One region of the Pectobacterium wasabiae CFBP 3304 genome, then DNA from elsewhere that is predicted to be linked to it. Evidence: predicted binding sites of a transcription regulator. Region 1 holds the regulator's gene; the other holds the start of a gene.

Region 1 (5,562 bases):
AAGCACATTCCACCACACCGCTTTCGCCTTGCAGTGCGCGGACCAGAGACAAACCAAAACGCGCAGCAGCCTGTCCCATAGACAGCGTTGCCGATCCGCCACCTGCTTTGGCTTCAACAACCTCAGTACCTGCATTTTGAATACGCTTGGTCAGATCAGCCACTTCCTGCTCGCTGAAGCTGATGCCAGGAACCTGAGACAGCAGAGGCAGAATCGTCACACCTGAGTGTCCACCGATAACCGGCACGTTAATATCCTGCGGCTGTTTGCCTTTTAACTCAGCAACAAACGTGTTGGAACGGATGATATCCAACGTGGTTACGCCAAACAGTTTGTTTTTGTCGTATACGCCGGCTTTTTTCAGCACTTCGGCTGCGATAGCGACGGTCGTGTTCACTGGGTTAGTGATGATACCGATGCAGGCTTTCGGGCAGGTCACCGCAATTTGCTCAACCAGGTTACGCACAATACCTGCGTTGACGTTGAACAGATCGGAACGATCCATACCAGGTTTACGTGCCACACCGGCAGAAATCAGTACGATATCCGCACCAGCAAGCGCTGGTTTAGCATCTTCACCGCTATAGCCTTTGATCTTCACTGCGGTAGGAATATGGCTCAGATCGACAGCAACACCCGGCGTTACCGGAGCAATATCGTAAAGGGATAGTTCTGAACCTGAAGGAAGCTGGGTTTTGAGGAGGAGTGCGAGTGCCTGACCGATACCACCTGCTGCTCCGAGAACTGCAACTTTCATCCTAAACTCCTTATTATCGTAAAATAAAAAAGTGCCGTGAATTCATTTGGTTATAAACAGAATATAAAAAATAAAGGTAAAATCAGTTTACTTATCTTTCTGCAAATAACATGAGAGATAAAAATACGCTATGTCTCTAATAATAAATCAAAAACAGCCATTCGTTCGAAAGGTAAGTAAAGTTAATAAGCTATTGAGCTATAACGTGGTGTTAATTCACGTGCGTTTAACCAGTGCGCTACATTACACCGATCAACGACGTCCAAACAACATCATTCTGATAACATTTGATTTACTTTTATGTGACGCAGGGCGCATTTTTCGGACTGCCGAGAGACTGAATTTTTTTGAAAACAGCAGCTAGCGCATATCTGGGGAAATAGACTGGAATTATACGCAATTTAATTGCATAAAAATTCACACAACTGCATAATAAGAAGATTAACCATAACAATTAATCCGGTGCAGAATGCGAAATTCGACAAAACAAGAAGACCTCGTTAAAGCGTTCAAAGCGCTGTTAAAGGAAGAGAAGTTCAGTTCCCAAAGTGAAATTGTTCAAGCATTGCAAGACGAAGGGTTTGAAAACATCAACCAATCCAAAGTGTCACGCATGCTAACGAAATTTGGTGCAGTGCGCACACGCAATGCCAAAATGGAGATGGTGTATTGTCTCCCTGCCGAACTCGGTGTCCCGACCACGTCCAGCCCGCTAAAGAATCTGGTGTTGGACGTAGACCACAATGACGCTGTTATCGTAATTCATACCAGCCCAGGTGCCGCGCAGCTCATAGCCCGCCTGCTAGACTCACTAGGAAAATCTGAAGGCATTCTGGGCACCATCGCGGGTGATGACACCATCTTCACCACGCCAGCAAGAGGCTTCAGTGTCAAACAGCTTTACGAAGCAATTTTGGTGTTATTCGAACAAGAGTTGTAATTAGCTCGTCCGCTGCCGCTTTTTGCTACGTGTAGAATCTGCTACACGTAGCGATGATCACTCGAATGCTTACACTGCGGGCAATTCAGCCAATGGCCAGCGTGGTCGAACAGATACACCAAGCGTCTGGCTCGCACCATGAACCAGACGAACGCTGCCCGCGTAGGCAATCATCGCGCCGTTATCCGTGCAGAATTCGGGGCGCGCATAAAATACTTCACCACCGCGTTTTGCCATCACCTCACCTAAACGCTGGCGCAACGTCCGGTTGGCGCTCACGCCCCCTGCCATGACCAGTCGTTTAAAACCTGTTTCATCCAGCGCACGACGACACTTGATAGCCAGCGTATCCACGACAGCGTCTTCAAATGAACGTGCAATGTCGGCGCGCGTTTGATCGTCATTGCCATTACTACGAATCGTATTAGCAGCAAACGTTTTTAGCCCAGAGAAACTGAAATCCAGCCCCGGCCGATCGGTCATCGGGCGTGGAAATGTAAAGCGATGAGGATCACCTGCCTGCGCCATTTTCGACAACATTGGGCCACCTGGATAATCCAAACCCAGTAACTTGGCGGTTTTATCAAATGCTTCACCCGCCGCATCGTCAACCGACTCACCCAGCAAACGGTATTCACCAATGCCCGTCACGCTGATGAGCTGCGTGTGGCCACCAGAAACCAGCAGCGCAACGAAGGGAAACGCTGGCGGATTATCTTCCAGCATTGGTGCCAACAAATGCCCTTCCATGTGGTGCACAGGTATCGCTGGCACCCCCCAGGCAAACGCCAAAGCACGACCGACAGTCGCGCCCACCAATAACGCGCCAACTAAACCAGGCCCAGCGGTATAAGCCACACCATCGATGTCACCTGCCTGTAACCCAGCTTCACACAGCGCAGCCTGAATCAACGGCACCGTTTTACGCACGTGGTCACGTGAGGCAAGCTCAGGCACTACGCCACCGTAGTCAGCATGCAATTTGACCTGGCTGTATAATTGATTAGCGAGCAAACCGGTTACTGTGTCATAAATGGCCACGCCAGTTTCATCACAGGATGTTTCGATACCCAATACACGCATTACTGTTCCTACCTTGATGACGATACAAGCACGCGGTAAATGCAGCTTGCTTCAAACTGTGGATAGTCTACCATAAGCGGCCTGATTTCTGTGCTGGCCTCGGTTGCGCGTTTTATGATCACCGCAATGCTTTACAAAGGCGTCACGTTTGCAGTAGAATTCCGCACCATTTTGAAAAGGCTGGCACAAGGCCAGCGGCAAACCGAATTTATTGAGGTGAGAGGCACATGCCGGTAATTAAAGTACGTGAAAACGAGCCGTTCGACGTAGCTCTGCGTCGCTTCAAACGTTCCTGTGAAAAAGCAGGCGTTCTGGCTGAAGTTCGTCGTCGTGAGTTTTATGAAAAACCAACGACCGAACGTAAGCGCGCTAAAGCTTCTGCAGTGAAACGTCACGCGAAGAAATTGGCTCGAGAAAACGCACGCCGCACTCGTCTGTATTAATTTTCAGGAGGGTTCTCCCTCCTACGCGTGATTAATCCGCAGACTTAGCAGTTGCATACGAAGGCCGTGCTTTCCGAAAGGGAGCGCGGCTTGTTGTCGTTTATAAGCTATATCCAATGTGACTACGTTACATAAGGTATACACCAGGGGCTTATGGCTGGACGAATCCCACGCGTATTTATTAATGACCTGCTGGCTCGCACCGACATCGTCGATCTCATTGACGCGCGCGTCAAACTGAAAAAGCAGGGCAAGAACTACCATGCGTGTTGTCCGTTCCATCACGAAAAAACCCCCTCATTCACCGTAAACGGTGACAAACAGTTCTATCACTGTTTTGGCTGTGGCGCGCACGGCAACGCCATTGACTTTTTGATGAATTACGATCGTCTCGAATTCGTTGAAACCATTGAAGAACTTGCCACGCAATATGGCCTCGAAGTGCCTTATGAAACGGGCACAGGCCCAACCCAGTTAGAGCGCCACCAGCGGCAAAGCCTGTACGAATTGATGGGTCAGCTCAGCGGGTTTTATCAGCAAGCGCTCACTCAGTCGGTGGGTACGCCAGCGTTACAGTATCTGCAACAGCGCGGTTTAAGCGCAGACGTCATCAGCCATTTTGCGATTGGCTTCGCCCCGCCCGGCTGGGATAACGTTTTAAAACGCTTTGGCCGAAATAATGACGATCGCAGCACATTGAACGATGCCGGCATGCTGGTGACTAACGATCAAGGCCGAACGTATGATCGCTTCCGTGAGCGTGTGATGTTTCCTATCCGCGACAAACGGGGTCGAGTGATTGCCTTTGGCGGACGCGTATTAGGCGACGGTACACCAAAGTATCTTAACTCGCCGGAAACAGAGATTTTTCATAAAGGTCGCCAACTGTACGGCCTGTATGAAGCGCAGCAAAACCATACTGAACTCAAACGACTCTTGGTTGTTGAGGGCTACATGGATGTAGTGGCGCTGGCGCAGTTTGGTATTGATTATGCGGTGGCCTCGTTGGGGACTTCCACGACCGCCGATCACATTCAGTTACTATTTCGTGCTACAGACCTGGTGGTGTGTTGTTACGACGGAGACCGTGCCGGACGCGAAGCGGCATGGCGCGCGCTGGAAACTGCGCTACCCTATTTGAACGATGGTCGTCAGCTACGCTTTATGTTCCTGCCGGACGGTGAAGACCCCGACACGCTGGTACGTAAAGAAGGCAAAGCAGTATTTGAGCAGCGCATGGAACACGCTCTGCCGCTGTCGCAGTTCCTGTTTGAGACGTTGCAACAGCAGGTGGATATGAGTTCGCCTGACGGCCGAACCAAGCTCAGCACGCTGGTACTGCCGCTGATAGGCCAGGTGCCGGGAGAGACGTTGCGGCTGTATTTACGCCAGCAGCTCGGCAACAAGCTAGGTATTTTAGACGACAGCCAGTTAGACAGACTGCTACCCAAAGTGGCTGAGCAGGCTCAATCCTACCAGCCGCCGCAACTAAAAGTCACAACTATGCGTATACTTGTAGGGCTTTTAGTACAAAACCCGAGACTGGCGGCAGAGGTTCCTGACCTCGCACTGGAAGGTATTGAAGAAGACAAAGTGGCGGGTTTATCGCTGTTTCAGGACTTGGTGAAAACCTGCAACGCCAGCCCAGGAATGAATATGGGTCTGCTGTTGGAAAAATATCGCGACAGCAAATACCGGAAGCAGCTTGAAACCATGGCTTCGTGGAACCATATGATCGTAGAGGAAGAGCTCGACGAGAAGTTCAGAATCAGTCTGGCAGAGCTCTACGATCAGCTATTGAAACAGCGACAAGAAACATTGATAGCTCGTGACAGAACACACGGGCTCAACGCCAAAGAAAAAAAAGAGCTTTGGTCGTTGCAACTGGCGTTGACCAGAAAACACTGATACAGAGGCTTAATTGCCGATAAATAGCAGGGTTGAGCCCTGCAAAGAGCCGCTACAGGGGCTGCGGCGATAATAAAAATACCCCTAATGCTATTGTTAGCGAACTACGCTGACCGACACCAACCCAAATACTCTGAAGTGTGGATACCGTCTTATGGAGCAAAACCCGCAGTCACAGCTGAAACTGCTTGTCACCCGTGGTAAGGAGCAAGGCTACCTGACCTATGCTGAGGTCAATGACCATCTGCCGGAAGATATCATCGACTCGGATCAGATCGAAGATATCATCCAGATGATTAACGACATGGGCATCCAGGTGATGGAAGAAGCGCCTGATGCAGACGATCTGCTGCTGGCCGAAAACACCAATGATGCCGATGAAGATGCGGCAGAGGCTGCTGCGCAGGTTCTATCCAGTGTTGAATCGGAAA
Region 2 (5,562 bases), 490 kb from region 1:
CGTGACTGACAGGGCCGTTTGCGTCGGATCAGTGGTGGCAGAAGTGATGAATAACCTGCGAAATCAGTTCCCGTGTCGGTTTGATAAACGCGGTATCAATATATTCATCCGGCTGGTGCGCCTGCTCGATCGAGCCCGGCCCCAGGACCAGTGTCGGACATAGCGTCTGAATAAACGGTGCTTCGGTGCAGTAGTTCACAATCTCCGTTTTCGTTCCCAACAGATTCTCCACGACTGATATCAGACGGTGATCGGGCGGACACTCATAGCCAGGGATCGGCGGATGCAGTTCGCTGACGGTCAACCGACCCGGCCAGCGCTGGCTAACAGGCTCAAGCGCTTCAGACAGCAGTCCATCGAGATCGTTAAGCGTAATACCCGGCAGCGGACGAATATCCATATGCAGTTCACAGCAGCCACAGATACGGTTGGCGGCATCGCCACCGTGAATATGACCAAGGTTCATCGTGGGATAAGGAATGTGGAAAATTGGATTGTGATAGCGTTCCTGTAGCGTGTTACGCAACACCAGCAAGTGAGAAATCGCCTCGTGCATCAGCTCAATGGCGTTCACGCCGCGCGAAGGATCGCTGGAGTGGCCGGACTGTCCCTGAATACGGATCGCGTTGGACATGTGGCCTTTGTGCGCCCGCACCGGTTGCAGCGAGGTCGGTTCGCCGATGATGGCGCAGTCTGGGCGAATCTGCGTGGATTCGGAGAAATACTTTGCGCCTGCCATGGTCGTCTCTTCATCGGCGGTTGCCAGCACATAGAGCGGCTTCGTGAGCTTGGTGGGATCGATATCGCGCAAGGCATCCAGAATAAAGGCAAAGAAGCCTTTCATATCCGCTGTACCTAAACCGTACAGCTTGTTGTCGTGCTCGGTCAGTGTGAATGGGTCGCGCGTCCAGCGGCCATCGTCGAACGGGACGGTGTCGGTGTGCCCTGTCAACAACAGGCCACCTTTTCCTTCACCAATCCGCGCCAGCATATTAAATTTATTGAGGGTGCCGGGGACCGGTTGGACTTCTACGTGGAAGCCGAGATCGCCGAACCAGCCTGCCAGCAGGTTGATTAAGGTATGATTACTTTGATCGAGCGCGCTGTCGGTGGCACTGATGGACGGTGTGGCGATCAATGCCCGATATAGCTCAATAAAAGGGGGTAAATTCATCTTCACTGTTGACAGCCTCTGGTTAGGATAGTATCAATATTCATGCATTTATTTTGAATAAAAATACAATATTGCTCGGCGAAAGGAAACCCAAAGGTGCGGCGATGACGATTCGTCACTTTCACTGAGTTTCTCGGGTGAACAGCGTATCGACGCTGGTGAACCCTGTTACCTGTTCCATAGATAAATAAGAAGGTATACGGATCCCATGCTGAATACGCTGATTGTTGGTGCAAGTGGTTATACCGGCGCTGAGCTTGCGCTCTACCTGAACCGTCACCCACAGATGAACATAACCGCTTTGATGGTTTCTGCGCAAAGTGTCGATGCAGGAAAATTGATTTCTGATTTACATCCGCAGCTCAAAGGCATCATCGATGTACCGGTAAAACCGCTGACCGATGTTGAAGAAGCGGCGAAAGGCGTGGATGTCGTTTTTCTGGCGACCGACCATAAAGTCAGCCACGATCTGGCCCCGGTTTTTCTGGCGGCAGGCTGTACTGTTTTTGATTTATCCGGCGCGTTCCGCGTACAGGATGCCGAATTTTATCGCCGCTATTATGGCTTTGAACATCAGCACACTGACTGGCTGGCAAAAGCGGTTTACGGGCTGGCCGAATGGCGCGCTGAAAGCGTAAAACAGGCACAACTGATTGCCGTGCCGGGTTGTTATCCAACGGCTGCACAGTTGGCGCTGAAACCACTGCTGGATGCGCAACTGTTGAATCCGGCCCAGTGGCCAGTGATTAATGCCGTCAGCGGCGTGAGTGGGGCAGGACGTAAAGCATCGATGACCAACAGTTTCTGTGAAGTCAGCCTGCAACCATACGGTATTTTCAACCACCGTCATGAGCCTGAAATTTCAACGCACCTCGGCACGCCAGTGATCTTCACGCCACATTTGGGCAACTTTGCCCGCGGCATTCTGGAAACTATCACCTGTCGCCTGCAACCGGGCATCACCCAGCAGGATGTCGCCGAAGCCTATCACAATGCTTATCACGATAAGCCGCTGGTTCGTTTGTATGATAAGGGCGTCCCGGCGCTGAAATCCGTTGTTGGCCTGCCGTTCTGCGATATTGGCTTCTCGGTTGACGGTGAGCACCTCATCGTCGTGGCAACCGAAGATAACTTATTGAAAGGCGCGGCGGCACAGGCTGTGCAATGCATGAACATTCGTTTTGGTTTCCCTGAAACCCAATCGTTAATTTAATCACTACTGGTCCCGACATTTCGAGGCGTGAAGCATAATGAATCCGTTAATTATCAAGTTAGGTGGCGTTTTACTGGATAGCGAAGAAGCACTGGAGCGTCTGTTCACCGCGCTGGTGGCTTACCGTCAGGAGCATCAGCGCCCGCTGGTGATTGTGCACGGTGGTGGCTGCCTGGTGGATGACCTAATGAAGAAACTGTCGCTGCCTGTCGTGAAGAAAAACGGCCTGCGCGTCACGCCAGCCGATCAGATCGACATCATCACCGGGGCGTTGGCCGGTTCTGCCAACAAAACCCTGCTGTCATGGGCGAAGAAGCACGATATCAACGCAGTGGGCTTGTGCCTGGGCGACGGTGGTAGTACGACGGTAACGCAGTTAGATGAGTCCCTGGGCTTTGTCGGTAAAGCGGAAGCGGGATCGCCTGCGTTACTGAATACGCTGCTCTCCGCGGGCTATCTGCCCGTCGTCAGCTCCATCGGTATTACGGCGCAGGGTGATCTGATGAACGTCAACGCCGATCAGGCGGCGACGGCGCTGGCGCAAACGCTGGGCGCGGATTTAATCCTGCTGTCTGACGTGAGCGGCATTCTGGACGGTAAAGGCCAGCGTATTGCCGAAATGACGGCAGAGAAAGCCGAGCAGTTGATTGCTCAAGGCATCATCACCGATGGCATGATTGTTAAGGTCAATGCCGCGCTGGATGCTGCTCGTGCGCTGGGTCGTCCGGTTGATATCGCTAGCTGGCGTCATGCGGAGCAACTGCCTGCGCTGTTTAACGGCGTGGCGATTGGTACACGTATTCTGGCGTAAGTCGTTTCTGGGTATGGCATGATGCCATACCAACATGAATTAAATTTTTGGGAGTAAGGGTTATGGCTTTGTGGGGCGGTCGGTTTAGTCAGGCAGCAGATCAGCGTTTTAAACAATTTAATGACTCACTGCGGTTTGATTACCGTCTGGCGGAACAGGACATCGTTGGCTCGATCGGCTGGTCGAAAGCGCTGGTGACGGTCAATGTGCTCAGCGAGCAGGAACAGCAACAACTGGAACAGGCGCTGAATGCGCTGCTAGTTGAGGTACAAGCCGATCCTGAGATCATCCTGCAAAGCGATGCAGAAGACATTCACAGTTGGGTTGAGCTGCGCCTGATTGAGAAAGTCGGTGATTTGGGTAAAAAACTGCATACCGGCCGTAGCCGTAACGATCAGGTCGCAACCGACCTGAAGCTGTGGTGCAAGGCGCAGGTTGCAGAGCTGCTGCTGTCAGTACGCCAGTTGCGTCAGGCGCTGGTCACGACGGCAGAAGCGAATCAAGATGCCGTAATGCCGGGTTACACCCACTTGCAGCGTGCACAGCCGGTGACGTTTGCACACTGGTGTCTGGCTTATCATGAAATGCTGGTGCGCGATGAAAGCCGTCTGGAAGATACGCTGAAGCGTCTGGATGTCAGCCCGCTGGGCTGTGGCGCGCTGGCAGGAACGGCCTATCCGATTGACCGTGAACAGTTGGCAGGCTGGCTGGGATTCGCCTCGGCGACGCGCAACAGTCTGGATACGGTTTCCGATCGCGATCATGTACTGGAACTGCTGTCCGACGCCTCGATCGGCATGATCCATCTGTCACGTTTTGCCGAAGATCTGATCTTCTTCAACAGCGGTGAAGCGGCGTTCGTCGAGCTGTCTGACCGTGTGACATCGGGTTCCTCCCTGATGCCACAGAAGAAAAACCCAGATGCGCTGGAGCTGATTCGCGGTAAATGTGGCCGCGTACAGGGGGCATTGACCGGCATGATGATGACGCTCAAAGGCCTGCCGCTGGCGTATAACAAAGACATGCAGGAAGACAAAGAAGGGCTGTTTGACGCGCTGGATACCTGGCACGGTTGCCTGATGATGGCGGGTCTGGTGCTGGAAGGCATTCAGGTTAAACGTCCGCGCTGCAAAGAGGCGGCTGAGCAAGGCTACGCCAACTCGACAGAGCTGGCTGACTATCTGGTCGCGAAAGGCGTTCCGTTCCGTGAAGCGCACCATATCGTGGGTGAAGCGGTAGTTGAAGCCATTCGTCAGGGCAAAGCGTTGGAAGCACTGCCGCTGGCAGACCTGCAAAAATTCAGCGCCGTGATTGGCGATGATGTGTACCCGATTCTGGCGTTGCAATCCTGTCTGGATAAGCGTGCTGCACAAGGTGGCGTATCACCACAGCAGGTTGCCAAAGCCATTAGCGATGCGAAGCAGCGCTTAGGCTAAATACTACTGGAGTAGGTCTAGCTATACCTTAAGTTCCCTCAACGTTGGTGCTTCGCGTTGGGGGATTTCTTTGTTACCGCCCTGATTCTTCTGCAAATTATCGTATGCTCATATTCATATGGAATGCGGCTCGCATTTTTCTGCTCAGCCTACTCCCCGGCAAAATTGTTTCTGGACATCCATACAGTATCATTTTACCTTGGCCGACAGCGTGAAAGGCCTGCGGAGGCACAGTGGATATCAGCATATTTTATGGTTTAGGCGGCGGTGTAGTGGGTCTTCTGGTCGGGTGGTTGATTGTCAGCCTGATTCATCAGCAGAAGCTGTCGCAGCATGACACCGAACAGCGGTTATTGGCACAGACATTACAGCAGGCTCAACAGTCGCTCAGCGAACAACAGCAGGTAAAGCAGCAGGATGAACAACGGCTGCGGCAAAACGAGCTGGAATTGCGCACGGTTCACGTACAACTCTCTGCCAGCCATGAAAAGCTGCAACAGCTTGGTGAACTTCGCACTGAGTGTGCGCAGTTAAATCAGGAACTGCGGGCGTTGCGTGAAATCAATAGTGCGCAGGAGGCCGAGCTGCGTGAAGTCACCATTCGGCTGGAAGAAACCCGGATGGCGGCGGAAGAGAAACAGCGGCTGCTGGCAAGCAGCGAACAGCGGTTGACGACGCAATTTGAGAATCTGGCGAACCGCATTTTCGAACACAGCGGCCGCAAGGTGGACGAGCAAAATAAACAGAGTCTGGATAAGCTGTTGATGCCGCTGCGTGAGCAACTTGATGGATTTCGCCGTCAGGTGCAGGACAGCTTTGGCGCGGAAGCGCGTGAGCGCCACACGCTGGCGCACGAGATCCGCAATCTGCAACAACTGAACGCGCAGATGGCACACGAGGCCATCAACCTGACGAAAGCGCTGAAAGG

The links. Region 1 encodes ArgR, which controls arginine synthesis, uptake and breakdown. Its sites were predicted from a motif close to ANTGAATAAAAATACANT; they were not measured.
Region 2: argC (N-acetyl-gamma-glutamyl-phosphate reductase) is a predicted target of ArgR. The motif match lies at 1,227-1,244, and genes of this name have one in related genera.

What each region holds. Positions count from the first base shown of each region.
Region 1 is NZ_CP015750.1:2,515,039-2,520,600, reverse strand. It holds gene mdh (malate dehydrogenase) at 1-757, opposite strand, end outside; gene argR (transcriptional regulator ArgR) at 1,227-1,697, shown strand; gene tsaD (tRNA (adenosine(37)-N6)-threonylcarbamoyltransferase complex transferase subunit TsaD) at 1,767-2,780, opposite strand; gene rpsU (30S ribosomal protein S21) at 3,008-3,223, shown strand; gene dnaG (DNA primase) at 3,377-5,131, shown strand; gene rpoD (RNA polymerase sigma factor RpoD) at 5,286-5,562, shown strand, end outside.
Region 2 is NZ_CP015750.1:2,025,125-2,030,686, forward strand. It holds gene argE (acetylornithine deacetylase) at 29-1,180, opposite strand; gene argC (N-acetyl-gamma-glutamyl-phosphate reductase) at 1,383-2,387, shown strand; gene argB (acetylglutamate kinase) at 2,425-3,198, shown strand; gene argH (argininosuccinate lyase) at 3,261-4,634, shown strand; gene rmuC (DNA recombination protein RmuC) at 4,868-5,562, shown strand, end outside.